DNA from 2 places in the Pseudescherichia sp. L3 genome. Region 2 is predicted to be linked to the other one. Evidence: predicted binding sites of a transcription regulator. Region 2 holds the regulator's gene; the other holds the start of a gene.

Region 1 (14,575 bases), on a different contig from region 2:
TTACAATCTGCGCCAGCAATTTACCCACGCTCAGGAGATATCATGAAAGTAGCAAAAGACCTGGTGGTCAGCCTGGCCTATCAGGTACGTACAGAAGACGGTGTGTTGGTTGATGAGTCTCCGGTAAGTGCGCCGCTGGACTACCTGCACGGTCACGGCTCCCTGATCTCTGGTCTGGAGTCCGCGCTGGAAGGTCACGAACCTGGCGACAAATTTGACGTGGCGGTGGGCGCAAATGACGCTTACGGTCAGTACGACGAGAACCTGGTGCAGCGCGTACCGAAAGACGTCTTTATGGGCGTTGACGAACTGCAGGTAGGCATGCGCTTCCTGGCTGAAACTGACCAGGGTCCGGTGCCGGTTGAGATCACCGAAGTGGAAGATGACCACGTCGTGGTTGATGGTAACCACATGCTGGCTGGCCAGAACCTGAAGTTCAACGTTGAAGTCGTTGCCATTCGTGAAGCGACCGAAGAAGAGCTGGCCCACGGCCACGTTCACGGCCCGCACGGCCACGATCATGGTCACGACCATGAACACGGCGACGGTTGCTGCGGTGGTCACGGCCACGATCATGACCACGGTCATGGTAAAGGTGGTTGTGGCAACGGCGGTTGCGGCTGCCACTAAAGACTTCGTCTTTCAAAAAGCGGGGATATCCCCGCTTTTTTTACGCCTCGCGTTTTAAAAATCAATAGTGGGGCGGTGGCGTCTCTTCTGACTGAGAGGCCATGTGTGAAGGCTGGCTGGCTTTCAGCTTTTCGGTAACGAGGCGCATCAGGTCCCGCAGCTTCGCCATCTCCAGCTCGTGGGCGGTGACCGTCTGGTTAAGCTCCTCGATCGTAATCTCCTGAAAAGCCAGACGGCTCTCCAGCTCTGCCAGCCGCGCTTCCAGCGTCATATTCTGCATGTTTCACCTCATCTGTTTTAGCCCGGATTCTACGCAACTTTACGCGGCTGCGCAGCCCACCTGATATCCTTAAGAAACTAATTTAAACAAAAATAGTCTCAAAAGAGGCAACAATCGGGAATGTCGTTATATAGATTTCTCCCACAACGATTTATAGTACGTTTTTCAAATACGCAAACCCTGGGGCAATTTGCCCCCGGCCCTGGAGATATGGATGAAATCACTGTTTAAAGTCACGCTGCTGGCGACCACGATGGCCGTTGCGCTGAATGCACCTCTTTCTTTTGCTGCTGACGCTCCGGCTAAAGCCCCGGCAACCACCGACAGCAAAGCGGCATTCAAAAACGACGACCAAAAATCAGCCTATGCGCTGGGCGCGTCACTGGGTCGTTATATGGAAAACTCCCTGAAAGAACAGGAAAAACTGGGCATCAAGCTGGACCAGGCTCAGCTGATCGCCGGCGTTCAGGACGCCTTTGCCAACAAGAGCAAGCTCTCTGACCAGGAGATTGAGCAGACTCTGCAGGCCTTTGAAGCACGCGTGAAGGGTGCCGCTCAGGAGAAGATGGAGAAGGACGCGACTGAGAACGAAACCAAAGGCAAAGCCTTCCGCGATACCTTTGCTAAAGAGAAGGATGTGAAAACGTCTTCTACCGGCCTGCTCTACAAAGTAGAGAAAGAGGGCACCGGCGATGCACCGAAAGATAGCGATACCGTGGTGGTTAACTACAAAGGTACGCTGATCGACGGTAAAGAGTTTGATAACTCCTACACCCGTGGCGAACCGCTCTCCTTCCGCCTCGATGGTGTGATCCCAGGCTGGACCGAAGGCCTGAAAAACATCAAGAAAGGCGGCAAAATCAAGCTGGTGATCCCACCGGCGCTGGCCTACGGTAAAACCGGCGTTCCGGGTATCCCGGCTAACTCTACGCTGGTCTTCGACGTAGAGCTGCTGGATATCAAACCGGCACCGAAAGCGGATGCGCAGCCGAAGCCGGAAGCGGCAGCACCGGCAGAGCAACCTGCCGCTGCGGATAAAAAGTAATACGCTGACAGCCGCCGCCTAATCAGGCGGCGGTTTTTTATTACAGGGCAGGTATAATTAACACTGGCAGCGCTATGGCCGCTGTATTAATTTAGATGTCCCTGTAAATGATGAGCCTGCCCTGAAAACATAACGACAGGCTCCTGAAAAGGAGTGTTTTTTTTCATGTCCAGGTCGCTATTAACCAACGAAACCAGCGAGCTCGATCTGCTGGATCAACGGCCTTTTGATCAGACCGACTTCGATATCCTGAAATCCTACGAAGCGGTGGTCGATGGGTTAGCGATGCTCATTGGTGCCCACTGTGAAATCGTCTTGCACTCCTTGCAGGATCTCAAATGCTCCGCCATTCGTATTGCTAACGGTGAACACACCGGGCGTAAGATTGGCTCGCCGATTACCGATCTTGCCCTGCGCATGCTGCACGACATGACGGGCGCAGACAGCAGCGTCTCGAAGTGCTACTTCACCCGTGCCAAAAGCGGCGTGCTGATGAAGTCGGTCACGATTGCCATCCGCAATCGCGAGCACCGGGTCATTGGTCTGCTGTGCATCAACATGAACCTTGATGTTCCCTTCTCGCAAATTATGAACACCTTTATTCCGCCGGAGACGCCGGACGTCGGCTCCGCCGTGAACTTTGCCTCCTCAGTGGACGATCTGGTGATGCAGACCCTGGAGTTCACCATCGAAGAGGTGAACGCCGACCGGAACGTCTCTAACAATGCGAAGAACCGGCAAATCGTGCTGAACCTCTACGAAAAAGGCATTTTTGATATTAAAGATGCGATTAACCAGGTGGCCGATCGGTTGAATATCTCCAAGCACACGGTCTACCTCTACATTCGCCAGTTCAAGAGCGGCGACTTCCAGGGGCAGGATAAGTAATGCGTTTTGCCTTAATGGTGACGGGGCCTGCCTACGGCACGCAGCAGGCCAGCACCGCATGGCAGTTTGCTCAGGCACTGCTGGCAGCGGGTCACGAGCTGGCGAGCGTCTTTTTCTACCGGGAAGGGGTCTATAACGCCAACCAGCTTACCGCCCCGGCTAGCGACGAGTTCGATCTGGTTCGGGCCTGGCAGGGGCTGCACCTTGAGCATCAGGTTGAGCTGCATATCTGCGTTGCGGCAGCGCTGCGGCGTGGTGTAACCGACGAGAGCGAAGCGCAGCGTGCTGGACTACCCGCCGCCAACCTTCAGCCTGGCTTTACCCTCAGCGGCTTAGGCGCGCTGGCCGAGGCGGCGTTAACCTGCGATCGCGTGGTGCAGTTCTGATGAAAAGCGTGGCATTTGTTTTTAACTCCGCACCGCACGGCTCGTCTGCCGGACGGGAAGGGCTGGATGCGCTGCTGGCAATGTCGGCCCTGACTGAGGAGATCGGCGTCTTTTTCCTTGGCGATGGCGTTTTTCAGCTGCTGGCTAACCAGCGCCCTGGCGATATCCTCGCCCGTGACTATATCGCTACCTTTAAGGTGCTACCGCTCTACGATATCGAGCAGCTCTGGTTGTGCGCGGCCTCGCTGCGCGAGCGTGGGCTGAGCGCCTCACACTCTTTTATTCTCGATGCCCAGCCGCTGGAACCTAAAGCGCTGCGCGAGTGTCTACATCGCTATGACGTCGTTATGACGTTTTGAGGCTGTTATGCTGTATACTCTTCGTCACTCTCCCTGGCAGTGCGACATGGCTACGCTGATGCGCACGTTGCAGGAGGGGGATGACCTGCTGCTGCTCTCTGATGGCGTTACGGCGGCGGTGGTGGGAAGTCACTACCTTGATTTACTGCTGGCTGCCCCCATAACAGTTCATGCTCTACAGGAAGACGTTGATGCCCGCGGTCTTTCTGGTCAAATTTCGAACAGAATCGTCCTGGTTAGCTATACTGATTTCGTTAGCCTGACGGTAAAACACGCTGCTCAGATCGCCTGGTAGTGTGAGATCCGCTGTATATTTCTTGACACCTTTTGAGCACAGCCCTAAAATTCCGCGTCCTCATATTGTATGAGGGCGTTTTATTACGTGTTTACGAAGCAAAAGCTAAAACCAGGAGCTATTTAATGGCAACAGTTAACCAGCTGGTACGCAAACCACGTGCACGCAAAGTTGCGAAAAGCAACGTGCCTGCGCTGGAAGCCTGCCCGCAGAAACGTGGTGTATGTACTCGTGTATATACCACCACTCCTAAGAAACCGAACTCCGCACTGCGTAAAGTTTGCCGTGTGCGTCTGACTAACGGTTTCGAAGTTACCTCCTACATCGGTGGTGAAGGTCACAACCTGCAGGAGCACTCCGTGATCCTGATCCGTGGCGGTCGTGTTAAAGACCTTCCGGGTGTTCGTTACCACACCGTTCGTGGTGCACTTGACTGCTCAGGCGTTAAAGACCGTAAGCAGGCTCGCTCCAAGTACGGCGTGAAGCGTCCTAAGGCTTAATGGTTCTCCGTTAAGTAAGGCCAAACGTTTTAAATTAATGTCAAACTAAACTCTTTGAGTTTTGGACAATCCTGAATTAACAACGGAGTATTTCCATGCCACGTCGTCGCGTCATTGGTCAGCGTAAAATCCTGCCGGATCCTAAGTTCGGATCAGAACTGCTGGCTAAATTTGTAAATATCCTGATGGTAGATGGTAAAAAATCTACTGCAGAAGCAATCGTATACAGTGCTCTTGAGACCCTGGCTCAGCGCTCTGGTAAAAATGAACTGGAAGCTTTCGAAGTCGCTCTCGACAACGTGCGCCCAACTGTAGAAGTTAAGTCTCGCCGCGTTGGTGGTTCTACTTATCAGGTTCCAGTTGAAGTTCGTCCGGTTCGTCGTAATGCTCTGGCAATGCGTTGGATCGTTGAAGCTGCTCGTAAACGCGGTGATAAATCCATGGCTCTGCGCCTGGCGAACGAACTTTCTGATGCTGCAGACAACAAAGGTACTGCAGTTAAGAAACGTGAAGACGTTCACCGTATGGCAGAAGCCAACAAAGCGTTCGCCCACTACCGTTGGTAATCCCTTCGGAGTAATAGTCACCAAGCGGGCGCTTTATGTAAGCTGCCCGCTTTGGGCTACATAACTTGAACGCTAAGGCAATAGAGGAATCAAATGGCTCGTACAACACCCATTGCACGCTACCGTAACATCGGTATCAGTGCGCACATCGACGCCGGTAAAACCACTACTACCGAACGTATCCTGTTCTACACCGGTGTAAACCACAAAATCGGTGAAGTACACGACGGCGCGGCAACTATGGACTGGATGGAGCAGGAGCAGGAGCGTGGTATCACCATCACCTCCGCAGCGACCACTGCATTCTGGTCTGGTATGGCGAAGCAGTATGAACCGCATCGCGTAAACATCATCGACACCCCGGGCCACGTTGACTTCACCATCGAAGTAGAACGTTCCATGCGTGTTCTTGACGGTGCGGTAATGGTTTACTGCGCAGTTGGTGGTGTTCAGCCGCAGTCTGAAACCGTATGGCGTCAGGCAAACAAATATAAAGTTCCACGTATCGCGTTCGTTAACAAAATGGACCGTATGGGTGCGAACTTCCTGAAAGTTGTTGGTCAGATCAAATCCCGTCTTGGCGCGAACCCGGTTCCGCTGCAGCTGGCGATTGGTGCTGAAGAAGGTTTCACCGGTGTTGTTGACCTGGTGAAAATGAAAGCCATCAACTGGAACGATGCCGACCAGGGCGTTACCTTCGAATACGAAGATATCCCGGCTGACATGCAGGATCTGGCTGAAGAATGGCACCAGAACCTGATCGAATCCGCTGCTGAAGCTTCTGAAGAGCTGATGGAGAAATACCTGGGCGGTGAAGAACTGACTGAAGAAGAGATCAAAACGGCTCTGCGTCAGCGCGTTCTGAACAACGAAATCATCCTGGTAACCTGTGGTTCTGCATTTAAGAACAAAGGTGTTCAGGCGATGCTGGATGCGGTAATTGATTACCTGCCATCTCCGATCGACGTACCGGCGATCAACGGCATGCTGGATGACGGTAAAGATACCCCGGCTGAGCGTCACGCAAGTGATGACGAGCCGTTCGCGGCGCTGGCGTTCAAAATCGCTACCGACCCGTTCGTAGGTAACCTGACCTTCTTCCGTGTGTACTCCGGTGTGGTTAACTCTGGTGATACCGTACTGAACTCCGTGAAATCTGCACGTGAGCGTTTCGGTCGTATCGTTCAGATGCACGCTAACAAACGTGAAGAGATCAAAGAAGTTCGCGCAGGCGACATCGCTGCAGCAATCGGTCTGAAAGACGTGATCACCGGTGACACCCTGTGTAACCCGGATCACCCGATCATTCTGGAGCGTATGGAGTTCCCTGAGCCGGTAATCTCTATCGCCGTTGAGCCGAAAACCAAAGCTGACCAGGAAAAAATGGGTCTGGCTCTGGGCCGTCTGGCTAAAGAAGACCCGTCATTCCGCGTTTGGACTGACGAAGAGTCTAACCAGACTATCATCGCGGGCATGGGTGAGCTGCACCTCGACATCATCGTTGACCGTATGAAGCGTGAATTCAACGTTGAAGCGAACGTCGGTAAACCTCAGGTTGCTTACCGTGAAGCGATTCGCGCAAAAGTTACCGATATCGAAGGCAAACACGCCAAGCAGTCTGGTGGTCGTGGTCAGTACGGTCATGTTGTTATCGACATGTACCCGCTGGAGCCGGGCTCTAACCCGAAAGGTTACGAGTTCATCAACGACATCAAGGGTGGTGTAATTCCTGGCGAATACATCCCAGCCGTTGATAAAGGCATCCAGGAACAGCTGAAAGCTGGCCCGCTGGCGGGTTACCCGGTAGTGGATCTGGGCGTGCGTCTGCACTTCGGTTCTTACCATGACGTTGACTCCTCTGAGCTGGCGTTTAAACTGGCTGCGTCTATTGCCTTTAAAGATGGCTTTAAGAAAGCAAAACCAGTTCTGCTTGAGCCGATCATGAAGGTTGAAGTAGAGACGCCGGAAGAGAACACCGGTGACGTTATCGGTGACCTTAGCCGTCGTCGTGGTCAGCTGAAAGGTCAGGAATCTAACGCTACTGGCGTTCAGATCCACGCTGAAGTTCCGCTGTCTGAAATGTTCGGATATGCAACTCAGCTGCGTTCACTGACTAAAGGTCGTGCATCTTACTCCATGGAATTCCTGAAGTATGATGATGCGCCGAACAACGTTGCTCAGGCCGTAATTGAAGCCCGCGGTAAATAAGCCGCAGGGTTAAAATCTAAGTCCCGTGCTCTCTCCTGAAGGGGAGAGCACTATAGTAAGGAATATAGCCGTGTCTAAAGAAAAATTTGAACGTACAAAACCGCACGTTAACGTTGGTACTATCGGCCACGTTGACCACGGTAAAACTACCCTGACCGCTGCCATCACTACCGTTCTGGCTAAAACCTACGGTGGTTCTGCTCGTGCATTCGACCAGATCGATAACGCGCCGGAAGAGAAAGCTCGTGGTATCACCATCAACACCTCTCACGTTGAGTATGACACCCCGACTCGCCACTACGCACACGTAGACTGCCCGGGCCACGCCGACTATGTTAAAAACATGATCACCGGTGCTGCGCAGATGGACGGCGCGATCCTGGTTGTTGCTGCGACTGACGGCCCGATGCCGCAGACCCGTGAGCACATCCTGCTGGGTCGTCAGGTAGGCGTTCCGTACATCATCGTGTTCCTGAACAAATGCGACATGGTTGATGACGAAGAGCTGCTGGAACTGGTTGAGATGGAAGTGCGTGAACTTCTGTCCCAGTACGACTTCCCGGGCGACGACACCCCGATCATTCGTGGTTCCGCGCTGAAAGCGCTGGAAGGCGAAGCTGAGTGGGAAGAGAAAATCGTTGAGCTGGCTGGCTACCTGGATTCCTACATCCCGGAACCAGAGCGTGCGATTGACAAGCCGTTCCTGCTGCCGATCGAAGACGTATTCTCCATCTCCGGTCGTGGTACCGTTGTTACCGGTCGTGTAGAGCGCGGTATCATCAAAGTTGGTGAAGAAGTTGAAATCGTTGGTATCAAAGATACTGCGAAATCTACCTGTACCGGCGTTGAAATGTTCCGCAAACTGCTGGACGAAGGTCGTGCGGGCGAGAACTGCGGCGTTCTGCTGCGTGGTATCAAGCGTGAAGAGATCCAGCGTGGCCAGGTTCTGGCTAAGCCGGGCTCAATCAAGCCGCACACCAAGTTCGAATCCGAAGTGTACATCCTGTCCAAAGACGAAGGCGGCCGTCACACTCCGTTCTTCAAAGGCTACCGTCCGCAGTTCTACTTCCGTACAACTGACGTGACTGGCACCATCGAACTGCCGGAAGGCGTTGAGATGGTTATGCCGGGCGACAACATCAAAATGGTTGTTACCCTGATCCACCCGATCGCGATGGACGACGGTCTGCGTTTCGCAATCCGTGAAGGCGGCCGTACCGTTGGCGCGGGCGTTGTTGCTAAAGTTCTGAGCTAATAATTTATTATCTCTGAATAAAAAAAGGACGCTTCGGCGTCCTTTTTTACGTCTTTTTTTACGTTCTGCTTTCGTGTCTCTGCTATTGTAATCATAACTATTCTCATTTACACTCTGCGCATAAATTGAACGGGAGTGATTATGTACGTCTGTTTGTGTAATGGGGTAAGTGACAAAACAATTCGCCAGGCGGTACGCCAGTTTCGCCCCCAATCTTTCCAGCAGCTGCGTAAGTTTATCCCGGTAGGGAACCAGTGCGGCAAGTGCGTTCGCGCGGCCCGCGAGATTATGCAGAACGAACTGATGCAAATTCCTGAATACCAGGAGATCGCATAAGCGAAAATCTTTTTTTGACATCCCGGTAGCGCCATCTACGCTTCACTTAGTGGAAGCGGAGGGACTAATAATGAAAGGTGATGTCAGAATCATAAGTTATCTCAATAAATTATTGGGAAATGAGCTTGTCGCAATCAATCAGTATTTTCTTCATGCCCGTATGTTCAAAAACTGGGGCCTTACCCGCCTCAACGACGTCGAATATCACGAATCCATAGATGAGATGAAGCACGCCGATAAGTACATCGAGCGTATTCTCTTTCTCGAAGGTATTCCAAACCTACAGGACCTCGGCAAGCTGGGGATCGGTGAAGACGTAGAGGAGATGCTGCGCTCTGACCTGAACCTGGAACTTGAGGGTGCTAAAGATCTGCGCGAGGCTATCGCTTATGCCGATAGCGTTCACGACTACGTCAGCCGCGATATGATGATTGAGATCCTCGCGGATGAAGAGGGGCATATCGACTGGCTGGAGACTGAGCTGGACCTGATAGCAAAAATCGGTCTGCAGAACTACCTTCAGTCGCAGCTCAGAGAGCAGGCCAAGTAGCCATACCGTACAACGCATACTCCCGTATAAGCGAACCCGCTGCCGGCTAACGGTGGCGGGTTTTTTTCTATCTGGTGCTTATTTTCTACACGACACTTGCGTTAATGCCAGTTTTACGTATAATGCGCGGGCTTGTCTAATATAGACAGCGGTTCGATATGAACCACCGGTACTGCGTAAGCGATACCAGACAATGTTCCCGATTGGGGAACTCTGTAAGAACGGTTACACTCTCCCATCAATCGTAATGGGTTTGAGGAGTAACTATTTCGTCTATAAATAATTGGAGCTCTGGTCTCATGCAGAACCAAAGAATCCGTATCCGTCTTAAAGCGTTTGATCATCGTCTGATCGATCAATCAACCGCGGAAATCGTCGAGACTGCCAAGCGCACTGGTGCGCAGGTTCGTGGTCCGATCCCGCTGCCGACCCGCAAAGAGCGCTTTACCGTTCTGATCTCTCCGCACGTTAACAAAGACGCGCGCGATCAGTACGAAATTCGCACTCACAAGCGTCTGGTTGACATCGTTGAGCCAACCGAGAAAACCGTTGATGCTCTGATGCGTCTGGACCTGGCTGCCGGTGTAGACGTGCAGATCAGCCTGGGTTAATCAGGTCATCGAGCGATTGAGAGGTTGATACAATGATTGGTTTAGTCGGTAAAAAAGTGGGTATGACCCGCATCTTCACTGAAGATGGCGTTTCTATCCCAGTAACCGTAATCGAAGTTGAAGCAAACCGCGTTACTCAGATCAAAGATCTGGCTAACGACGGCTACCGTGCCGTTCAGGTCACTACCGGTGCTAAAAAAGCTAACCGTGTAACCAAGCCTGAAGCGGGTCACTTTGCTAAAGCTGGCGTTGAAGCTGGCCGTGGTCTGTGGGAATTCCGTCTTGCAGAAGGCGAAGAGTACACCGTAGGTCAGGACATCAGCGTTGAGCTGTTTGCTGACGTTAAAAAAGTTGACGTAACCGGTACCTCTAAAGGTAAAGGTTTCGCCGGTACCGTTAAGCGCTGGAACTTCCGTACCCAGGACGCGACTCACGGTAACTCCTTGTCTCACCGCGTTCCGGGTTCTATCGGTCAGAACCAGACTCCGGGCAAAGTGTTCAAAGGCAAGAAGATGGCAGGTCAGCTGGGTAACGAACGTGTAACTGTTCAGAGCCTGGACGTAGTACGTGTTGACGCTGAGCGCAACCTGCTGCTGGTTAAAGGTGGTGTTCCGGGTGCGACCGGTTGCGACCTGATCGTTAAACCAGCTGTGAAGGCGTAAGGGGATAGCAATGGAATTAGTATTGAAAGACGCGCAAAGCGCGCTGACTGTTTCCGAAACTACCTTCGGTCGTGATTTCAACGAAGCGCTGGTTCACCAGGTTGTTGTTGCTTATGCAGCTGGTGCTCGTCAGGGTACTCGTGCTCAGAAGACTCGTGCTGAAGTAACTGGTTCCGGCAAAAAGCCGTGGCGTCAGAAAGGTACCGGCCGTGCGCGTTCAGGTTCTGTTAAGAGCCCGATCTGGCGTTCAGGTGGCGTGACCTTCGCTGCGCGTCCGCAGGACCACAGTCAAAAAGTTAACAAAAAGATGTACCGCGGCGCGCTGAAAAGCATTCTGTCCGAGCTGGTACGTCAGGATCGTCTGATCGTTGTCGAGCAGTTCTCTCTGGAAGCGCCGAAAACCAAGCTTCTGGCTCAGAAACTGAAAGACATGGCTCTGGAAGATGTGCTGATCATCACCGGTGAGCTGGACGAGAACCTGTTCCTGGCCGCACGCAACCTGCACAAGGTTGACGTACGTGACGCAGCAGGTATCGACCCGGTTAGCCTGATCGCCTTCGACAAAGTCGTAATGACTGCTGAGGCTGTTAAGCAAGTTGAGGAGATGCTGGCATGATTCGTGAAGAACGTCTGCTGAAGGTGCTTCGTGCGCCGCACGTTTCTGAAAAAGCGTCTACCGCGATGGAAAAAACCAATACCATCGTGCTCAAAGTTGCTAAAGACGCGACGAAAGCAGAGATCAAAGCTGCTGTGCAGAAACTGTTTGAAGTCGAAGTCGAAGTCGTTAACACCCTGGTTGTTAAAGGGAAAGTTAAACGTCACGGACAGCGTATCGGTCGTCGTAGCGACTGGAAAAAAGCTTACGTCACCCTGAAAGAAGGCCAGAACCTGGACTTCGTTGGCGGCGCTGAGTAAGTCGGAGGAGTAATACAATGGCAGTTGTTAAGTGTAAACCGACATCTCCGGGTCGTCGCCACGTTGTTAAAGTGGTTAACCCTGAGCTGCATAAGGGCAAACCTTTTGCTCCGCTGGTTGAAAAAAACAGCAAATCCGGTGGTCGTAACAACAATGGTCGTATCACCACCCGTCACATCGGTGGTGGTCACAAGCAGGCTTATCGTATTGTTGACTTCAAACGCAACAAAGATGGTATCCCAGCGACTGTTGAACGTCTTGAGTACGATCCGAACCGCTCCGCGAACATCGCGCTGGTTCTGTACAAAGATGGCGAACGCCGTTACATCCTGGCCCCTAAAGGCCTGAAAGCTGGCGACCAGATTCAGTCTGGCGTTGATGCTGCAATCAAAGCGGGTAACACCCTGCCGATGCGCAACATCCCGGTTGGTTCTACCGTTCATAACGTAGAAATGAAACCAGGTAAAGGCGGTCAGCTGGCGCGTTCTGCTGGTACTTACGTTCAGATCGTTGCGCGCGACGGTGCTTATGTCACCCTGCGTCTGCGTTCTGGTGAAATGCGTAAAGTCGAAGCAGACTGCCGCGCTACCCTGGGCGAAGTTGGCAATGCTGAGCATATGCTGCGCGTTCTGGGTAAAGCAGGTGCTGCACGCTGGCGTGGTGTTCGTCCTACCGTTCGCGGTACTGCGATGAACCCAGTCGACCACCCACATGGTGGTGGTGAAGGTCGTAACTTTGGTAAGCACCCGGTAACTCCGTGGGGCGTTCAGACCAAAGGTAAGAAGACCCGCAGCAACAAGCGTACTGATAAATTTATCGTACGTCGCCGTAGCAAATAATTTTAGAGGATAAGCCATGCCACGTTCTCTCAAGAAAGGTCCTTTTATTGACCTGCACTTGCTGAAGAAGGTAGAGAAAGCGGTGGAAAGCGGAGACAAGAAGCCCCTGCGCACTTGGTCCCGTCGTTCAACGATCTTTCCTAACATGATCGGTTTGACCATCGCTGTCCATAATGGTCGTCAGCACGTTCCAGTCTTTGTTTCCGACGAAATGGTTGGTCACAAACTGGGTGAATTCGCACCGACTCGTACTTATCGCGGCCACGCTGCTGATAAAAAAGCGAAGAAGAAATAAGGTAGGAGGAAGAGATGGAAACTTTAGCTCAACATCGCCATGCTCGTTCTTCTGCTCAGAAGGTTCGCCTTGTTGCTGACCTGATTCGCGGTAAGAAAGTGTCGCAGGCCCTGGACATCCTGACCTATACCAACAAGAAAGCTGCGGTATTGGTTAAGAAGGTACTGGAATCTGCCATTGCTAACGCTGAACACAACGATGGCGCTGACATTGACGATCTGAAAGTTGCGAAAATTTTCGTAGACGAAGGCCCGAGCATGAAGCGCATTATGCCGCGTGCGAAAGGTCGTGCAGATCGCATCCTGAAGCGCACCAGCCACATCACTGTGGTTGTGTCCGATCGCTGAGACTCTGGAGACTAGCAATGGGTCAGAAAGTACATCCTAATGGTATTCGCCTGGGTATTGTAAAACCATGGAACTCAACCTGGTTTGCGAACACCAAAGAATTCGCTGACAACCTGGACAGCGATTTTAAAGTACGTCAGTACCTGACTAAGGAACTGGCTAAAGCGTCTGTATCTCGTATCGTTATCGAGCGTCCGGCTAAGAGCATCCGTGTGACCATTCACACCGCTCGCCCGGGTATCGTTATCGGTAAGAAAGGCGAAGACGTAGAAAAACTGCGCAAGGTCGTAGCGGATATCGCTGGCGTTCCTGCACAGATCAATATCGCCGAAGTGCGTAAGCCTGAACTGGACGCAAAACTGGTTGCTGACAGCATCACTTCACAGCTGGAGCGTCGTGTGATGTTCCGCCGTGCAATGAAGCGTGCTGTACAGAACGCAATGCGTCTGGGCGCTAAAGGTATCAAAGTTGAAGTTAGCGGCCGTCTGGGCGGCGCGGAAATCGCACGTACCGAATGGTACCGCGAAGGTCGCGTTCCGCTGCACACGCTGCGTGCGGACATTGACTACAACACCTCTGAAGCGCACACCACTTATGGTGTAATCGGCGTTAAGGTATGGATCTTCAAAGGTGAGATCCTGGGTGGTATGGCTGCTGTTGAACAACCGGAACCGGCTGCTCAACCTAAAAAGCAGCAGCGTAAAGGCCGTAAATAAGGAGCGTCGCTATGTTACAACCAAAGCGTACAAAATTCCGTAAAGTGCACAAAGGCCGCAACCGTGGTCTGGCGCAGGGTACGGATGTTAGCTTCGGCACTTTCGGTCTGAAAGCTGTTGGCCGTGGTCGTCTGACTGCCCGTCAGATCGAAGCAGCACGTCGTGCAATGACCCGTGCAGTTAAGCGTCAAGGTAAGATCTGGATCCGTGTATTCCCGGACAAACCGATCACTGAGAAGCCGCTGGAAGTTCGTATGGGTAAAGGTAAAGGTAACGTGGAGTATTGGGTTGCCTTGATTCAGCCAGGTAAAGTCCTGTATGAAATGGACGGTGTTCCTGAAGAGCTGGCCCGTGAAGCATTCAGCCTGGCAGCAGCGAAACTGCCGATTAAAACCACCTTTGTAACTAAGACGGTGATGTAATGAAAGCAAAAGAGCTGCGTGAGAAGAGTGTTGAAGAGCTGAACACCGAGCTGCTGAACCTGCTGCGTGAGCAGTTCAACCTGCGTATGCAGGCAGCAAGTGGCCAGCTGCAACAGTCTCACCTGTTGAAGCAAGTGCGTCGTGACGTCGCACGCGTTAAGACTTTACTGACTGAGAAGGCGGGTGCGTAATGACCGATAAAATCCGTACTCTGCAAGGTCGCGTTGTTAGCGATAAAATGGAGAAATCCATCGTTGTTGCTATCGAACGTTTTGTGAAACACCCGATCTACGGTAAATTCATCAAGCGTACGACCAAACTGCACGTACATGACGAGAACAACGAATGTGGTATCGGCGACAAGGTTGAAATCCGTGAATGCCGTCCACTGTCCAAGACTAAGTCCTGGACGCTGGTTCGCGTTGTAGAGAAAGCCGTTCTGTAATACAGTACGCTCTCTCAAGATAGAC
Region 2 (14,575 bases):
CTACTCAAACGCCGCCCGTACTCAGCTCCTTGATCTGCAAAGCGGACGCTGGAGTCCAGAGATGCTGGATATCTTCCAGATCCCGGCCGCCGCGCTGCCGACGATCAAACCCTCCAGCGGCCTTTTCGGCTACACCAAAAACGTGGTGGGCATTCCAGACGGCATTCCGATCATGTCGATGGTGGGAGACTCGCACGCCGCGCTATTCGGCCATGCGCTGGGGGAGGCGGGCTGCGTCAAGGCCACCTACGGTACGGGCTCATCGGTTATGGCGCCGGTGACCTCGGCCCAGTGCAACATCCACTCTCTGGCAACCACCCTTGCCTGGCACGATGGCGAACAGCTGATCTACGGCCTGGAGGGCAACATCCCCCATACCGGAGACGGCGTCGCGTGGATGGCTGACAGCACGGGCCTGAGCGAACTCCCCGAGGCCGAGCTGGCAGCAGAGCTGAATTCACTGCCGGCCTCGGTGGAGTCAACGCTGGGCGTCTATTTTGTTCCGGCGCTAACGGGATTAGGTGCGCCCTGGTGGGATGAAAATGCCCGCGGGGTGATCTGCGGCCTGAGCCGGGGCGTAAAACGCGCGCACCTGATTCGGGCTGCGCTGGAGGCCATTACCTACCAGATCGCCGACGTGGTCACGGCGATGCGGCAGCACAACGACTTTACGCTGACCGCGTTGATGGTCGATGGTGGGCCAACCAAAAATGACTGGCTGATGCAGTATCAGTCAGACCTGCTGGGTTGCCCGGTTATGCGCAGCGACGTGCCTGAACTCTCTGCAATCGGTGCGGCACTCTTAGCGCGCAAAGCCGTGGGGCAACTCTCACTCGATGAGCTCAAACAGTACCTTTACCCGCACAGTGAATTTCGCCCCAACATGGAGCGTCATGGCCGTTTACAAAAACGCTGGCGGGAGTGGCAACAGGCCGTCGAAAGAACCCTACACAAATTTTGAATAGCGGGTGAGGAGAGAAGTATGGGCTATGTATTCGAAAATAAAACGGTTGTCATTACCGGGGCTGCCAAAGGCATCGGCGAGGGCATCGCCAGAAAATTTGCCGATGCGGGCGCAAATCTGGTGCTGTCGGACTACTCGGCTGAGGTGACAGAGACCGCCGAGCGATTGAGAGAGGAGTACCATGAAAATATTATCTCCTTCGTCGCCGACGTCACCAATGAAGAGCAGGTCACCGAGCTCTACCGCCTCGCGCATCGTACCTTTGGCAGCATTGATGTCTCTATCCAAAACGCCGGCATTATCACCATTGACCGCTTCGATAAAATGACGCGTCAGGAGTTCGATAACGTACTCAGCGTGAACACCACCGGCGTATGGCTATGCTGCCGCGAGGCGGCAAAGTATATGGTCAAGCAGCAGAGTGGGCGTCTGATCAACACCTCTTCCGGCCAGGGCCGGGTTGGCTTTATCTACACCCCGCACTACGCGGCCAGCAAAATGGGCGTAATTGGCATTACCCAAAGCCTCGCGCTAGAGCTGGCCCAGCACAACATTACGGTGAACGCGTTCTGCCCTGGGATCATCGAGACCAACATGTGGGACTACAACGACCGCGTGTGGGGCGAGATCCTGAGCACGCCAGAGAAGCAGTATAAAAAAGGCGAGCTTATGGAGGAATGGGTGCAGGGGATCCCCCTCAAGCGGGCGGGCAAACCTGCCGACGTTGCCGGGCTGGTGGCATTTCTGGCGTCCGAGGATGCGGCCTACATTACGGGGCAAACCATCAACGTTGATGGCGGCTTGATCATGTCGTAACACATTTTGGAGTGAAACCATGGATAAACACTTTTCCCAAAGACTGTTTGATTTAAGCGATCGCGTCGCGTTTGTCACCGGGGCAGGCAGCGGTATTGGTCAAATGATTGCTTACGGCTTTGCCAGCGCGGGGGCGAAGGTGGCCTGCTTCGATCTACGCGAGGATGGCGGCCTGCTGGAAACCGTAAACACGATTCAGGAGATGGGCGGCAGCGCCTTTGCCTATACCGGCGACGTACGCGACATTGCGCACCTGCGCGCTGCTATCGCGGAGGTGAAGACGCGGTTTGGTCGTCTTGATGTAGCGCTCAACGCCGCCGGGATTGCCAACGCTAATCCGGCGCTGGAGATGGAGCCAGACCAGTGGCAGCGGGTTATCGATATCAACCTGACCGGCGTCTGGAACAGCTGTAAAGCCGAGGCCGAGCTGATGCTGGAGAGCGGCGGCGGCTCGATCATCAATATCGCCTCTATGTCCGGCGTGATTGTTAACCGGGGGCTGGAGCAGGCCCATTATAACTGCTCGAAGGCAGGGGTGATCCACTTAAGCAAAAGCCTGGCGATGGAGTGGGCGGAGAAAAATATCCGCGTTAACACAATTAGCCCAGGCTACACCGCGACCCCGATGAATACCCGTCCAGAGATGGTGCACCAGACAAAATCGTTTGAGAGCCAGACGCCTATGCAGCGTATGGCAAAAGTTGAGGAGATGGCTGGCCCGGCGATTTTCCTTGCTGCGGATGCCTCGTCGTTCTGCACCGGTGTGGATCTGCTGGTCGATGGCGGGTTTGTTTGCTGGTAACAAACGGCAGGCCATAGATAAAAAAAGGGTCACCCTGAGGTGACCCTTTTTCGTTACCGTATCAATTACAGCTTACGCGGCGTGGTCTCATGCGCGTGTTCATTTTCACGGCAGTCGCCTTCGGCGCAGTGACCGTAAAGATAGAGGCTGTGGTTCGTCAGGCGGATGCCGTGCTTCGTAGCGATTTCACGCTGGCGAGCTTCGATAGAATCATCGCTAAACTCGATCACCTTGCCGCAGTCGAGGCAGATCAGATGATCGTGGTGATGCTGCTGGGTCAGTTCGAAAACGGACTTGCCGCCCTCAAAGTTATGACGGGTGACAATCCCGGCATCATCAAACTGGTTAAGCACACGATACACGGTAGCCAGACCAATTTCCTCGCCCATGTCGATCAGTCGCTTGTATAAGTCTTCCGCACTGACATGATGGTTATCCGGTCCCTGAAGCACTTCCAGAATTTTTAAACGAGGAAGCGTGACTTTCAAGCCGGCCTTCTTTAATGCGGTGTTATTGTCAGTCATGCGGAGTCTGTCCTGTTGCTAATCGATTCACTTCCGAGGCGGAAGTTAATGAGAATGACCTTGAGTAAATGCGTCTCATTATAGAATTGCCACTTCTTAATGAAAACTACAAGTCCTCAAGTAAAGTATGCGTATAAAAACGTGGCCTCGCCAACAAACTATCGTTGTGCAACCCGTTTGACCAGGGGATATTGTACAGGTATGTACGCGAAAGTTAAAAATTTGTAGCAATTATTTCTATTGCTTTTATCTATCAATAGCAGCGCAGCACATAGGCTGCGCCGTCTATCATCAGGCGTTAACGATCTCGTCCAGGTGCAGCTCTTCAGAGATCTGCTTCACCCACTTCTCAACGCGCTCGGCGGTCAGTTCCGGCTGGCGGTCTTCATCAATGGCGAGACCCACGAAGTGATCGTCATCGGCCAGGCCTTTAGACGCTTCGAAGTGGTAACCGGCGGTTGGCCAGTGGCCGACGATAGTCGCCCCGTTGGGTTCAATGATATCACGAATGGTGCCGAGGGCATCACAGAAGTACTCTGCGTAATCTTCCTGGTCGCCACAGCCGAACAGCGCCACCAGCTTACCGTTGAAGTCTACCTCTTCCAGCGTTGGGAAGAAGTCATCCCAGTCGCACTGCGCTTCACCATAGTACCAGGTTGGGATGCCCAGCAGCAGGATATCATAGCCTTCCAGATCTTCTTTGCTGCTCTTGGCAATGTCATGCACGTCAGCAACGTCTGGACCAAGCTGCTTTTGGATCATCTTTGCGATATTTTCGGTGTTACCGGTGTCGCTACCGAAAAAAATACCTGTAATTGCCATGAGTAAAATAACCTCTTGAAACTTAATGATATGGTGGTGGAGCACGGCCCACGGATAAGGGCAATAATAGCAGAACAGCGGCGTACGCGAAATTCGTAATCGCCCAGACTGCACTCTGTGCTACATGAAAGTGTGATTTGATGTGTTTTTCAGACGTCGCCCTGGCAGTGCAGGGCCTTGAGCTGGGTAAGCAGCAGCTCTTCGATCAGTTCGCTACGGCTCATCTGCCGGGCATCGGCCAGCGCGTTGAGCGCCTCAACGGCGTCGGCGTTCATCTTCAGCTCGACGCGCTTAAGCCCACGAACTTTATCGCGTTTAAGCTGGTTGCGCTTATTGATGCGTAGCTGTTCGTCACGCGAAAGCGGATTCGTTTTCGGTCGTCCCGGGCGACGCTCGTTCGCGAACAGATCTAGTGTCGTACGGTCCGTTTGTTCTTTTGCCATGATTTAGGGTGACGTCGAGGGAAAACAGGCTGCCAGGGTATCCCTGCGCGATTAGCGCGCCATCATACATCAGCAGAGCAGGGACGCCAACGACCGTAAGCCTTGCCGCGTCCGGTCGCCGGGTTTTTAATCAGCCTGCATCGTGCGCCAGATAGCGGCGGATCGCCCGCAGCACTGCCTCGGGCTTTTCAGCGTGTACCCAGTGGCCAGCACCGGCAATCACGTGCGCCCGTGCCTGCGGGAACTGAGCAAGCAGCGCATCGCGATGCACCTCGGTGACGTAGGGCGACTGGCCGCCGCGCACAAACAGCGCCGGGCGATCCCAGGCGGGCACGGTCTGCCAGCCAATAATCTCTTCGTAGCGATCCCACAGCGCCGGCACGTTGAAGCGCCATTCGCCGTCGATAAACGATTTCAGAAGAAACTGAATAACGCCCTCTTCGTGCAGCGTCTGGCGCATCAGGGCGGCGGCCTGCTGGCGGCTGGTGGCCCCGGCAGCCGTCACCGCGTTGATAGCGGCAAAAATGTCGTCGTGGCGGCGTACCTGATAGGCAACGGGGGCAATATCAATGGCGACCAGCTGGTCAATGCGTTCAGGGGCGAGCGCGGTAAGCGCCATGACCGCCTTGCCGCCCATAGAGTGGCCGATAAACGTCGCCTTCTCCAGGCCCTGTGCGTCGAGCGTATCCAGCAGATCCTGCGCCATGGCCGGGTAGTTCATCTCCGGCGAGCGGGGAGAGAGACCATGGTTGCGCATATCAACCTGAATGATATCGTGATCGTTTACCAGATCGCGCGCCAGCACGCCGAGGTTGTCCAGGCTGCCAAACAGACCGTGGACCAGGACGATGGGAGAATTGTTGTGCGGATGTTGTGCAGATTGCGCTCGGGTATTCAATTTCATGGCAAAGTTCTTTTTTTCGCTCTGTCGGGTTAGGGTATTATGTTGACCATTCTACCGCCTGGCTGCAAGGGGTCGACGCGAACCGACTTTTGCCTGACGTTAACCGTTGTTGAGATTTCGCCTATAATCCCAACAGCTTGTATTCAGATAAGATACTCCACTGGATTAAAATGAAAACGATCGAAGTTGATGATGAGCTTTACAGCTATATTGCTAGCCACACCAAACACATCGGCGAGAGCGCATCCGAGATTTTACGCCGGATGCTGAAGTTTACCGCCAACGGCAGCAGGCCAGCGGCCACCGCCCCGAAAGAGGCCGTCATTGTCAACGCCCCAGCCGAGGTGAAGCCGGCTAATCCTGTGAAAGACAAAGTCCGTGCCATGCGCGAGCTGCTGCTGTCTGATGAATATGCAGAACAGAGAAAAGCGGTTAACCGCTTCATGCTGGTGCTGTCTACACTCTATTCATTGGATGAGAAAGCGTTTGCCGAGGCGACGGAGTCCCTGCACGGCCGTACCCGTGTTTACTTTGCCGGCGATCAGCAGACGCTGCTGCAAAACGGGGCGCAGACCAAACCTAAGCACCTGGCAAATACGCCATACTGGGTGATCACGAATACGAATACGGACCGCAAACGCAGCATGGTGGAGCATATCATGCAGTCGATGCAGTTCCCGGTGGAGCTGATTGATAAGGTTTGCGGCACAATCTAACCCTTGCATAAGAAGGATCAGGCAATGGCAAATCATGAACGCGCAGGACAGCCTGCACAACAGGGCGATCTGATTAACGTCGCTCAGCTTACCGCGCAGTACTACGTGCTGAAGCCGGAAGTGGGCAATAGCGAACATGCGGTAAAATTTGGCACCTCCGGCCACCGCGGCAGTTCGGTACGCCATAGCTTCAACGAACCGCACATTTTGGCTATTGCGCAGGCGATTGCTGAAGAGCGCGCTAAAAACGGCATCACCGGGCCGTGCTATGTCGGTAAGGATACTCACGCGCTCTCCGAGCCGGCGTTTATCTCCGTGCTGGAAGTGCTGGCTGCCAACGGCGTCGATATCATCGTGCAGGAGAACAACGGCTATACGCCAACGCCTGCGGTATCGAATGCTATCCTCGAGCACAACAAGCAGGGTGGCGCGCAGGCTGACGGCATCGTCATTACCCCTTCGCACAACCCGCCGGAAGATGGCGGCATCAAATATAATCCACCTAACGGGGGGCCAGCCGACACCAATGTGACCAAGGTCGTCGAAGATCGTGCCAACGCTCTGCTGGCAGCGGGTCTCGAAGGGGTTAAGCGCATGACGCTTGACGAAGCCATGGCCTCTGGCCGCGTGACCGAGAAAGATCTGGTTCAGCCGTTTATCGAAGGGTTGGCCGAGATCGTCGACATGGCCGCAATCCAGAAAGCCGGGCTGAAGCTGGGCGTCGATCCGCTGGGCGGCTCCGGTATCGAGTACTGGAAACGCATTGCCGAATTCTACAAGCTGGATCTGACCATCGTTAACGATCAGGTCGATCAGACCTTCCGCTTTATGCACCTCGACAAAGATGGCGCGATCCGTATGGACTGCTCCTCCGAGTGTGCGATGGCTGGCCTGCTGGCGCTGCGCGACAAGTTCGATCTGGCCTTTGCTAACGATCCAGACTATGACCGTCACGGCATCGTTACCCCGGCAGGGCTGATGAACCCGAACCACTACCTGGCAGTGGCGATCAACTACCTGTTCCAGCATCGTCCGCAGTGGGGCAAAGAGGTAGCGGTAGGTAAAACGCTAGTCTCCTCCGCGATGATTGACCGCGTGGTGAACGATTTGGGCCGCAAGCTGGTAGAAGTGCCGGTTGGCTTCAAGTGGTTTGTTGACGGGCTGCACGACGGCAGCTTTGGTTTCGGCGGCGAAGAGAGCGCCGGGGCCTCCTTCCTGCGCTTTGACGGCACGCCGTGGTCCACCGATAAAGACGGTATCATCATGTGCCTGCTGGCTGCGGAAATCACCGCCGTCACCGGTAAAAACCCGCAGCAGCACTACGATGAGCTGGCCGAGCGCTTTGGCGCGCCGAGCTATAATCGTTTGCAGGCCGGGGCGACCTCTGCCCAGAAAGCGGCGCTGTCGAAGCTGTCGCCAGAGATGGTCAGCGCCAGCCAGCTGGCAGGGGATCCGATTACGGCACGTCTGACGGCAGCACCGGGTAACGGCGCCTCTATCGGCGGGCTGAAGGTGATGACCGACAACGGCTGGTTTGCCGCACGTCCGTCCGGTACGGAAGATGCCTACAAGATTTACTGCGAAAGCTTCCTCGGTGAAGAGCACCGGAAGCTGATCGAGAAAGAAGCGGTAGAGATTGTTAGCGAAGTGCTGAAAAACGCCTGATGCTGTTAAGCGCCCGGCGGCATCGCGCTGCCGGGCGTTACTCTTTGCGGATAATGTTTACTGCTTGATCACGTTACACCACACCGCCTTACGCCCCTCATGCTCCTGAATGTAGACCCCCTGTAGCTCCGGCGCGAAGCCTGGCAGCAGATTGATCCCCTCCTCAAGCGCGGTAAAGTAGCGCAAGACGGAACCTCCCCACACCTCACCCGGCACGACGCACAGTACGCCCGGCGGGTAGGGAAGCGCACCCTCGGCGGCAATCCGTCCTTCGGCCTCGCTCAGCAGCACCAGCTCGCTCTCGCCGCGAATAAAGGCGTAGTTGGCCTCTTGAGGCGACATGCGCACCGATGGTAAGCAGGCTTTACGGAACATCTCTTTCTGCAGCTGCTTAACGTTATTGCGCGCATAGAGGTCGTGCATCTCCTGGCAGAGCTGACGCAGGGTATAACCGGCGTAGCGCTCCGGGTGCTGATGATAGATCGACGGCAGCACCTCTTGCAGCGGCGCATCGCTGGCCAGCAGCGTCTCAAACTGCGCCAGCCGGGCCACCAGCTGCTGCAGCTTGCCCATATCTTCCGCAGGCGTAAGCAGGAAGAGGATGGAGTTAAGATCGCACTTCTCCGGCACCACGCCATTTTCACGCAGATAGTTGGCGAGAATGGTCGCCGGAACGCCAAACTCCTCATATTCGCCGGTCGCCGCATCGATTCCCGGCGTGGTCAGCAGCAGCTTGCAGGGATCGATAAAGTACTGGTGCGGGGCATAGCCCTCAAAGGCGTGCCAGTTCTCGCCGGGTACGAAGTGGAAGAAGCGCAGATCGCGAGCGATCTCGGCGGTTTTGTAAGAGTCCCACGGACGATTGTCTACGGTCGTTGGCACGAAAGGACGGATAAATCGGCACTGATCGAGGATCATCTTACGGGCCTCGATGCCTTGCTCAACGCAGCGCATCCACATCCTTTTCCCGCTCTCACCCTCGTGCATGCGGGCGTTAACATCCAGCGCGGCAAAGAGTGGATAGAAGGGGCTGGTGGAGGCGTGCATCATAAAAGCGTTGTTCAAACGCTTGTGCGGAACGTAGCGCGGCTGCCCCTTGATGTGGCTATCTTTTTTGTGGATCTGTGAAGTCTGGGAGAAACCCGCCTGCTGCTTGTGCACCGACTGGGTAACCAGAATGCCGGGATCGTTCTCATTGAGATCCAGCAGCAGCGGTGAGCAGTCGGCCATCATCGGGATAAACTGCTCATAGCCCACCCATGCCGAGTCAAACAGGATGTAATCGCAGAGGTGGCCAATGGTGTCCACAACCTGACGGGCGTTGTAAATGGTGCCGTCGTAGGTGCCAAGCTGGATCACCGCCAGACGGAACGGGCGCTGCCGCTGGTTATGTTCAGGGGAGACCTCTGCCACCAGTTCGCGCAGATAGGGCTCTTCAAAGCAGTGAGCGTCGATGCCACCGATAAAGCCGTAGGGATTACGCGCCGTCTCCAGATAAACCGGCGTGGCTCCCGCCTGCAGCAGCGCGCCGTGGTGGTTAGACTTGTGGTTGTTGCGATCGAACAGCACTAGATCGCCCGGTGCCAGCAGGGCATTAAGCACCACCTTGTTAGCTGACGAGGTGCCGTTGAGAACGAAGTAGGTCTTATCGGCGTTGAACACTTTGGCCGCATGCTGCTGGGCCAGGCAGGGGGCTCCCTCGTGGATCAGCAGATCGCCCATCGCCACGTCAGCATTGCAGAGATCGGCCCGGAACAGCGCTTCGCCAAAGAAATCCACAAACTGGCTGCCGGTAGGATGGCGGCGGAAAAATTGTCCGCCCTGGTGGCCCGGACAGTCAAAGGCGCTGTTGCCCTGCTTGACGTAGTCAATGAGGGCGCTGAAAAAGGGCGGACGCAGCCCACGCTCATATTTCAGCGCGGCGGTTTCAAGCTGACGGCTATAATATTCACGGTTGGCGTTACCGTATTGAAAGACACCGTAGATGTCGGGCAGGTAGGTTGCGGGAACACATTCTGCCTCGTGGGTCATTACGAAAATGGGAATGTTAAACCCGGTCTCTTCGATTTTCTCCACCATCCCTTTATGGATATCATTAATAGAGAGCACGGCGGCGGCAACATCAATAAAGTTACTGCCGTGCAGATCGATAATATCACGGCGGGTAGAAATAAAGTCGTGGCAGGCCCGGCTGGCCGCTATTTTCAAGCGTTGCATAGTACGTCCTTATTTTAGGTAAAAGCCATCCCTCAACTCTTATAAGGAGTTGATTTTACAGGGTGGGATATAGCGTGAAGCTAACTGATGTCGGGGGCCATTCTATCGGCGGAATTAATTTTCACCGTGAGATTGATCAATAAAAATAGCGCTGACAGGGAATGTTTTAATTTAATTTGGCGTTATTATGCCGTTATTTAAAAGGCTGGAATTAACCTGTGGAATTAAATATAAGCGTAAAAAGAAAATAACTATTTACAGCATAAAGCGGTAACCAATTCCGGTTTCGGTAATAAAGTGACGCGGGCGGGCCGGATCGTTTTCCAGCTTTTGCCGCAGGTGGCCCATATAGATACGTAAATAGTGGCTGTGTTCGACCGCATTTGGGCCCCACACCTCGCGCAGCAGCTGTCGCTGGGTGAGCACCTTACCGTGGTGGCCTATCAGCACCGCCAGCAGACGGAACTCGATTGGCGTCAGGTGGATCTCCTCCTCGCCGCGCTGAATGCGCCTGGCGGCCAGGTCAACGCGCACATCAGAGAAGGTTATCAGCGGATCGCTCTGGCTGGCGCTGCCGTGGCGGCGAAGCGCGACCCGCAGGCGCGCCTGTAGCTCTCCAATGCCAAACGGCTTGCTGAGATAGTCATCCGCGCCCGCATCGAGGGCGGCGATTTTATCCTGCTCCTCGGTGCGGGCCGAGAGCACGATGATCGGCGTCTGGCTCCACTGGCGCAGATCGCGAATAAAATCGAGGCCGTCACCGTCGGGCAGGCCAAGATCGAGGATAATCGCATCGGGTTTACGCGTTGCCGCTTCCAGCAGGCCGCGCTGTAGGGTCTGCGCCTCGTGTACCCGCAGGCCATCGGCCTCCAGCGCGGCGCGCACAAAGCGAACGATAGCCTGCTCATCCTCTACGATTAAAATGTTGATCACGCTTCTCCGGTTAACTCGTCAAGCCCTGGCGGCGCTGATTGCGGGAGTGTAACACGAAAGCATGCTCCCCCCTCGGGTCGGTTGACGACGGCGATCGTGCCGCCGTGAACCTCTACAATCGCTTCGCAGATAGCCAGCCCCAGCCCCACGCCTGGAATAGCCGACTCTTTGTTACCCCGGGCAAATTTAGCAAAAATGGCCTGCTCTTGCCCCGCCGGGATCCCCGGCCCGCTGTCCCACACCTCCAGCCGAAGCTGGGTCTCCTCTCGCCAGGCGTTAATGCCGATGGTCGCCGCAGGCCCGGCGTACTTCATGGCATTCTCCAGCAGGTTGACCAACACGCGCTCAAACAGCGGGCCGTCGACCCGCACCAGCATCAGCGGATCGGGCAGGGCCAGCTGGACCGGACGCCCGCCGCTGATCGTATCCAACGCCTGCAGGGCGCTACCGACGATCTCCTCCAGCGTCAGCCACTCCAGCTTCAGGCTGAAACCGCCGGACTGGATGCGCGCCATATCAAGCAGGTTATTCACCAGCCGGGTCATGCTCAGCACCTGCTGGCGGATCTCGCTGGCCTGCGGAGCATGTTTTGAGCCGTCGCTGGCCAGATCGAGGGTCAAAATTTCCGCCTGACCAAACAGCACGGTGAGCGGAGTACGCAGATCGTGAGAGAGCGCCGCCAGCAGCGAGTGGCGAATGCTCTCCCGCTCGCTGGTGAGCCTGGCGTGCTGTTCACTGGTGGTTAATGCCAGCCGCTCCAGCGCGCTGGTCACCAGCAGGGCGAAGGTCTCCAGCAGCCGCTGCTGCTCGGGGATCATCAGCTGACGCAGGCTGGCTGGCTCGACGATGGCCACTCCCCGGGTTTTATCCCCGTTTTTCAGGGGCAGTATAAGATAGGGCACGCCGGGCAGGGTATCGGTGCCGGCTCCGGCGGGCAGGCCTTTGCTCAGGCTCCACTGGGCGATGGCCTCATCCCACGGGGTTAGGCTTTGCACAGGCGTTACCGCCCGCAGCTTACCGCTCTCGTCCGGGAGCAGGATCTGACTGCGGGCATGAAAGGTCGACTGGATAAATCTCTCGCCGGTGAGGGCGATATCCTGCTCGCTACGGCCCACCGCCAGCGCTTTCGACATCTCATACAGGTGACGGGTCCGCTGCTCGCGGTAGCGGGCGATGCGGGCCTGATAGCGGACCCCGGCGGTCAGGTTGCCGATCACCAGCCCCACCGTCAGCATCACGCCAAAGGTCAGCAGATACTGGACGTCGGAGACCGCCAGCGTGCCGCGCGGAGCGATAAAAAAGAGATCGAAGCTGATGACATTAATGACGGTCGCCAGCACCGACGGCCAGCGACCGTAGAGCAGAGCCACGATCACGACCCCGAGCAGGTAGAGCATCACCAGGTTGGCGGCGTCGAAAGCGATCAGCCACTGACTGGCAATGAAGGTGATCAGGGCGCAGAGCGCAATCGCCACCAGACCACCGGTGATCTGTACCCGCCACTTCTCCATCAGCGGACGGGCATCGACGGCGCGCGCAGAGTAAGAAGAGGCGCTCTCTTCAACGGCAACGACGAGCAGATCGAGGTCGGGCGCGTGGCGAGCAAGGCGCTCGGCGAAAGAGGGGGGGTGCCACCAGCGGCGCTGGCCCTGGCGGCCAATAACGATTTTGCCCAGGTTATGCTCCCGAGCGTAGCGCAGCACGGCCCGCTCCTCCGCCGGATCGGCAAGGGTGGCAGTCTCGGCCCCCAGCGACTGCGCCAGCCGCAGGGCGCTTAAAATGGCTCGCCGCTGCTGGGCGGGCAGCTTGTGCAGGGTAGGTGTCTCAACGTAGACCGCATGCCAGACGCTGCCCAGCTTCGCCGCCAGCCGCGCGGCGGTACGCACCAGCTTCTCATTACCCCGGCCGTGACCGATACAGAGCAGAATGGCGTCGCGGGTATGCCAGACCTTCTCCAGGCCCTCGTTGTCGCGCCAGGCGCGCATCTGGGAGTCAACGCGGTCGGCGGTGCGCCGGAGAGCCAGCTCGCGCAGGGCGATCAGGTTGCCCTTGCGGAAAAAGTGCTCGATAGCGCGCTCGGCCTGGCCGCCCATATAGACCTTGCCCTCGTGCAGGCGCTGACGAAGATCGTCCGGGGGCAGGTCAACCAGCACCACGTCGTCGGCGGCGTCAAAAAAGGGATCCGGCACGGTCTCCCGCACCTGGATCCCGGTCACGCCGCTCACCACATCGTTCAGGCTCTCCAGATGCTGCACGTTAAGGGTGGTAAAGACGTCGATGCCCGCCTCAAGCAGCTCATCGACATCCTGCCAGCGCTTCGGGTGGCGGGAGCCGGGGGCGTTGGTGTGGGCCAGCTCATCCATCAGGATCAGCGCCGGACGCCGGGCCAGCGCCCCGTCGAGGTCGAACTCTGCCAGACGCCGCCCCCGATGGTTAGTGACGTTGAGCGGTAGGATCGCCAGGTTTTCCAGCATCGCCGCTGTCTCCTGACGGCCGTGGGTCTCAACCACGCCCGCCACGATATCCAGCCCCTGCGCCCGCAGCCGTTGCGCTTCGGCGAGCATAGCGAAGGTTTTGCCCACCCCCGCGCAGGCCCCGAAAAAGATCTTCAGCCTGCCGCGATGCGTGCTGCTGGCCTGCTCCAGCAGGCGATCGGGATCGGGACGCAACGGCTCGTCTGTCATTTAGGTGTGTCCTTATACGCATCAAGGGCGAGATTTAGCTCCACAATATTCACTCCCGGCTCGCCGGTAAAGCTCAGCAGCGGTTTGTGGGTGTGTTTGGCGACCAACTCAGCAACCTGCGCAGCGGACAGGTTACGCGCCGCCGCCACACGCGGGATCTGCCAGGCCACCGCCGCTGGCGACAGACTGTAATCCAGCCCGCTGGCAGAGGCGGTGACCAGTTCCACCGGCACGCGCGGGTTAGCCTGCGGGTTGGCGGCGCGTAACGCCGCGATGCGGGCAGCGATCGCCTCATCAAGCGCCGGATTACTGCCGGCCAGGTTGCTGCCCCCCGACGCCTGCGGATTGTAAGGGGCGTCGGCGGTAGCGGAAGGGCGGCCGGAGAAGTAGCCCGGCGCGCTAAACGCCTGGCCAATCAGGCGCGACCCACGGATCTGGTTATCTTCCAGGATCAGCGAGCCGTTGGCCTGCGCCGGAAACAGACCCTGGCCGAGCAGGGTAGTCACCAGCGGATAGAGCCCGCCGGTGATCAGCGTTAACAGCAAAAACAGAAAAAGAGCTGGACGAAATATAGTCATGTTACGATCCTCTTACACCAGGCCGAAAAGCGTTAACAGCAGATCGATCGCTTTGATGCCGATAAAGGGCACGATCAGCCCGCCCAGGCCGTAGATCCACAGATTACGGCGCAGCATCGCCTGAGCCGAGAGCGGCGTATAGCTCACCCCTTTCAAGGCCAGCGGGATCAGGACGATAATGATCAGCGCATTAAAAATCACCGCGCTGAGGATCGCCGAGCTGGGAGAGTGGAGGTGCATAATATTCAGGGCGTTAAGCGGCGGGTAGGTCACCGCAAACGCAGCAGGAATAATGGCAAAGTACTTCGCCACGTCGTTGGCGATGCTAAAGGTGGTCAGCGAGCCACGGGTCATCAACATCTGTTTGCCAATATGGACCACCTCGATCAGCTTAGTGGGGTTGGAGTCGAGATCCACCATGTTGCCCGCCTCCTTGGCTGCCTGGGTACCGGAGTTCATCGCCACCGCCACGTCGGCCTGGGCCAGTGCTGGGGCATCGTTGGTGCC

The links. Region 2 encodes Fur, which represses iron uptake genes when iron is present. Its sites were predicted from a motif close to ATAATAATGAGAACNACTATCAA; they were not measured.
Region 1: bfd (bacterioferritin-associated ferredoxin) is a predicted target of Fur. The motif match lies at 8,497-8,519, and genes of this name have one in related genera.

Annotation. Positions count from the first base shown of each region.
Region 1 covers NZ_JANKYC010000003.1:19,251-33,825, reverse strand. Annotated here, with positions in the region: gene slyD (peptidylprolyl isomerase) at 43-630, shown strand; gene NR795_RS15495 (protein SlyX) at 692-910, opposite strand; gene fkpA (FKBP-type peptidyl-prolyl cis-trans isomerase) at 1,125-1,955, shown strand; gene NR795_RS15485 (transcriptional regulator) at 2,121-2,843, shown strand; gene tusD (sulfurtransferase complex subunit TusD) at 2,843-3,229, shown strand; gene tusC (sulfurtransferase complex subunit TusC) at 3,229-3,588, shown strand; gene tusB (sulfurtransferase complex subunit TusB) at 3,596-3,883, shown strand; gene rpsL (30S ribosomal protein S12) at 4,009-4,383, shown strand; gene rpsG (30S ribosomal protein S7) at 4,479-4,949, shown strand; gene fusA (elongation factor G) at 5,043-7,157, shown strand; gene tuf (elongation factor Tu) at 7,228-8,412, shown strand; gene bfd (bacterioferritin-associated ferredoxin) at 8,554-8,748, shown strand; gene bfr (bacterioferritin) at 8,819-9,298, shown strand; gene rpsJ (30S ribosomal protein S10) at 9,598-9,909, shown strand; gene rplC (50S ribosomal protein L3) at 9,942-10,571, shown strand; gene rplD (50S ribosomal protein L4) at 10,582-11,187, shown strand; gene rplW (50S ribosomal protein L23) at 11,184-11,486, shown strand; gene rplB (50S ribosomal protein L2) at 11,504-12,325, shown strand; gene rpsS (30S ribosomal protein S19) at 12,342-12,620, shown strand; gene rplV (50S ribosomal protein L22) at 12,635-12,967, shown strand; gene rpsC (30S ribosomal protein S3) at 12,985-13,683, shown strand; gene rplP (50S ribosomal protein L16) at 13,695-14,105, shown strand; gene rpmC (50S ribosomal protein L29) at 14,105-14,296, shown strand; gene rpsQ (30S ribosomal protein S17) at 14,296-14,550, shown strand.
Region 2 covers NZ_JANKYC010000001.1:390,980-405,554, forward strand. Annotated here, with positions in the region: gene NR795_RS01920 (FGGY family carbohydrate kinase) at 1-961, shown strand, start outside; gene NR795_RS01925 (SDR family oxidoreductase) at 983-1,780, shown strand; gene NR795_RS01930 (SDR family oxidoreductase) at 1,800-2,582, shown strand; gene fur (ferric iron uptake transcriptional regulator) at 2,648-3,106, opposite strand; gene fldA (flavodoxin FldA) at 3,398-3,928, opposite strand; gene ybfE (LexA regulated protein) at 4,078-4,371, opposite strand; gene ybfF (esterase) at 4,502-5,275, opposite strand; gene seqA (replication initiation negative regulator SeqA) at 5,446-5,991, shown strand; gene pgm (phosphoglucomutase (alpha-D-glucose-1,6-bisphosphate-dependent)) at 6,016-7,656, shown strand; gene speF (ornithine decarboxylase SpeF) at 7,714-9,873, opposite strand; gene kdpE (two-component system response regulator KdpE) at 10,129-10,806, opposite strand; gene kdpD (two-component system sensor histidine kinase KdpD) at 10,803-13,490, opposite strand; gene kdpC (potassium-transporting ATPase subunit KdpC) at 13,487-14,068, opposite strand; gene kdpB (potassium-transporting ATPase subunit KdpB) at 14,081-14,575, opposite strand, start outside.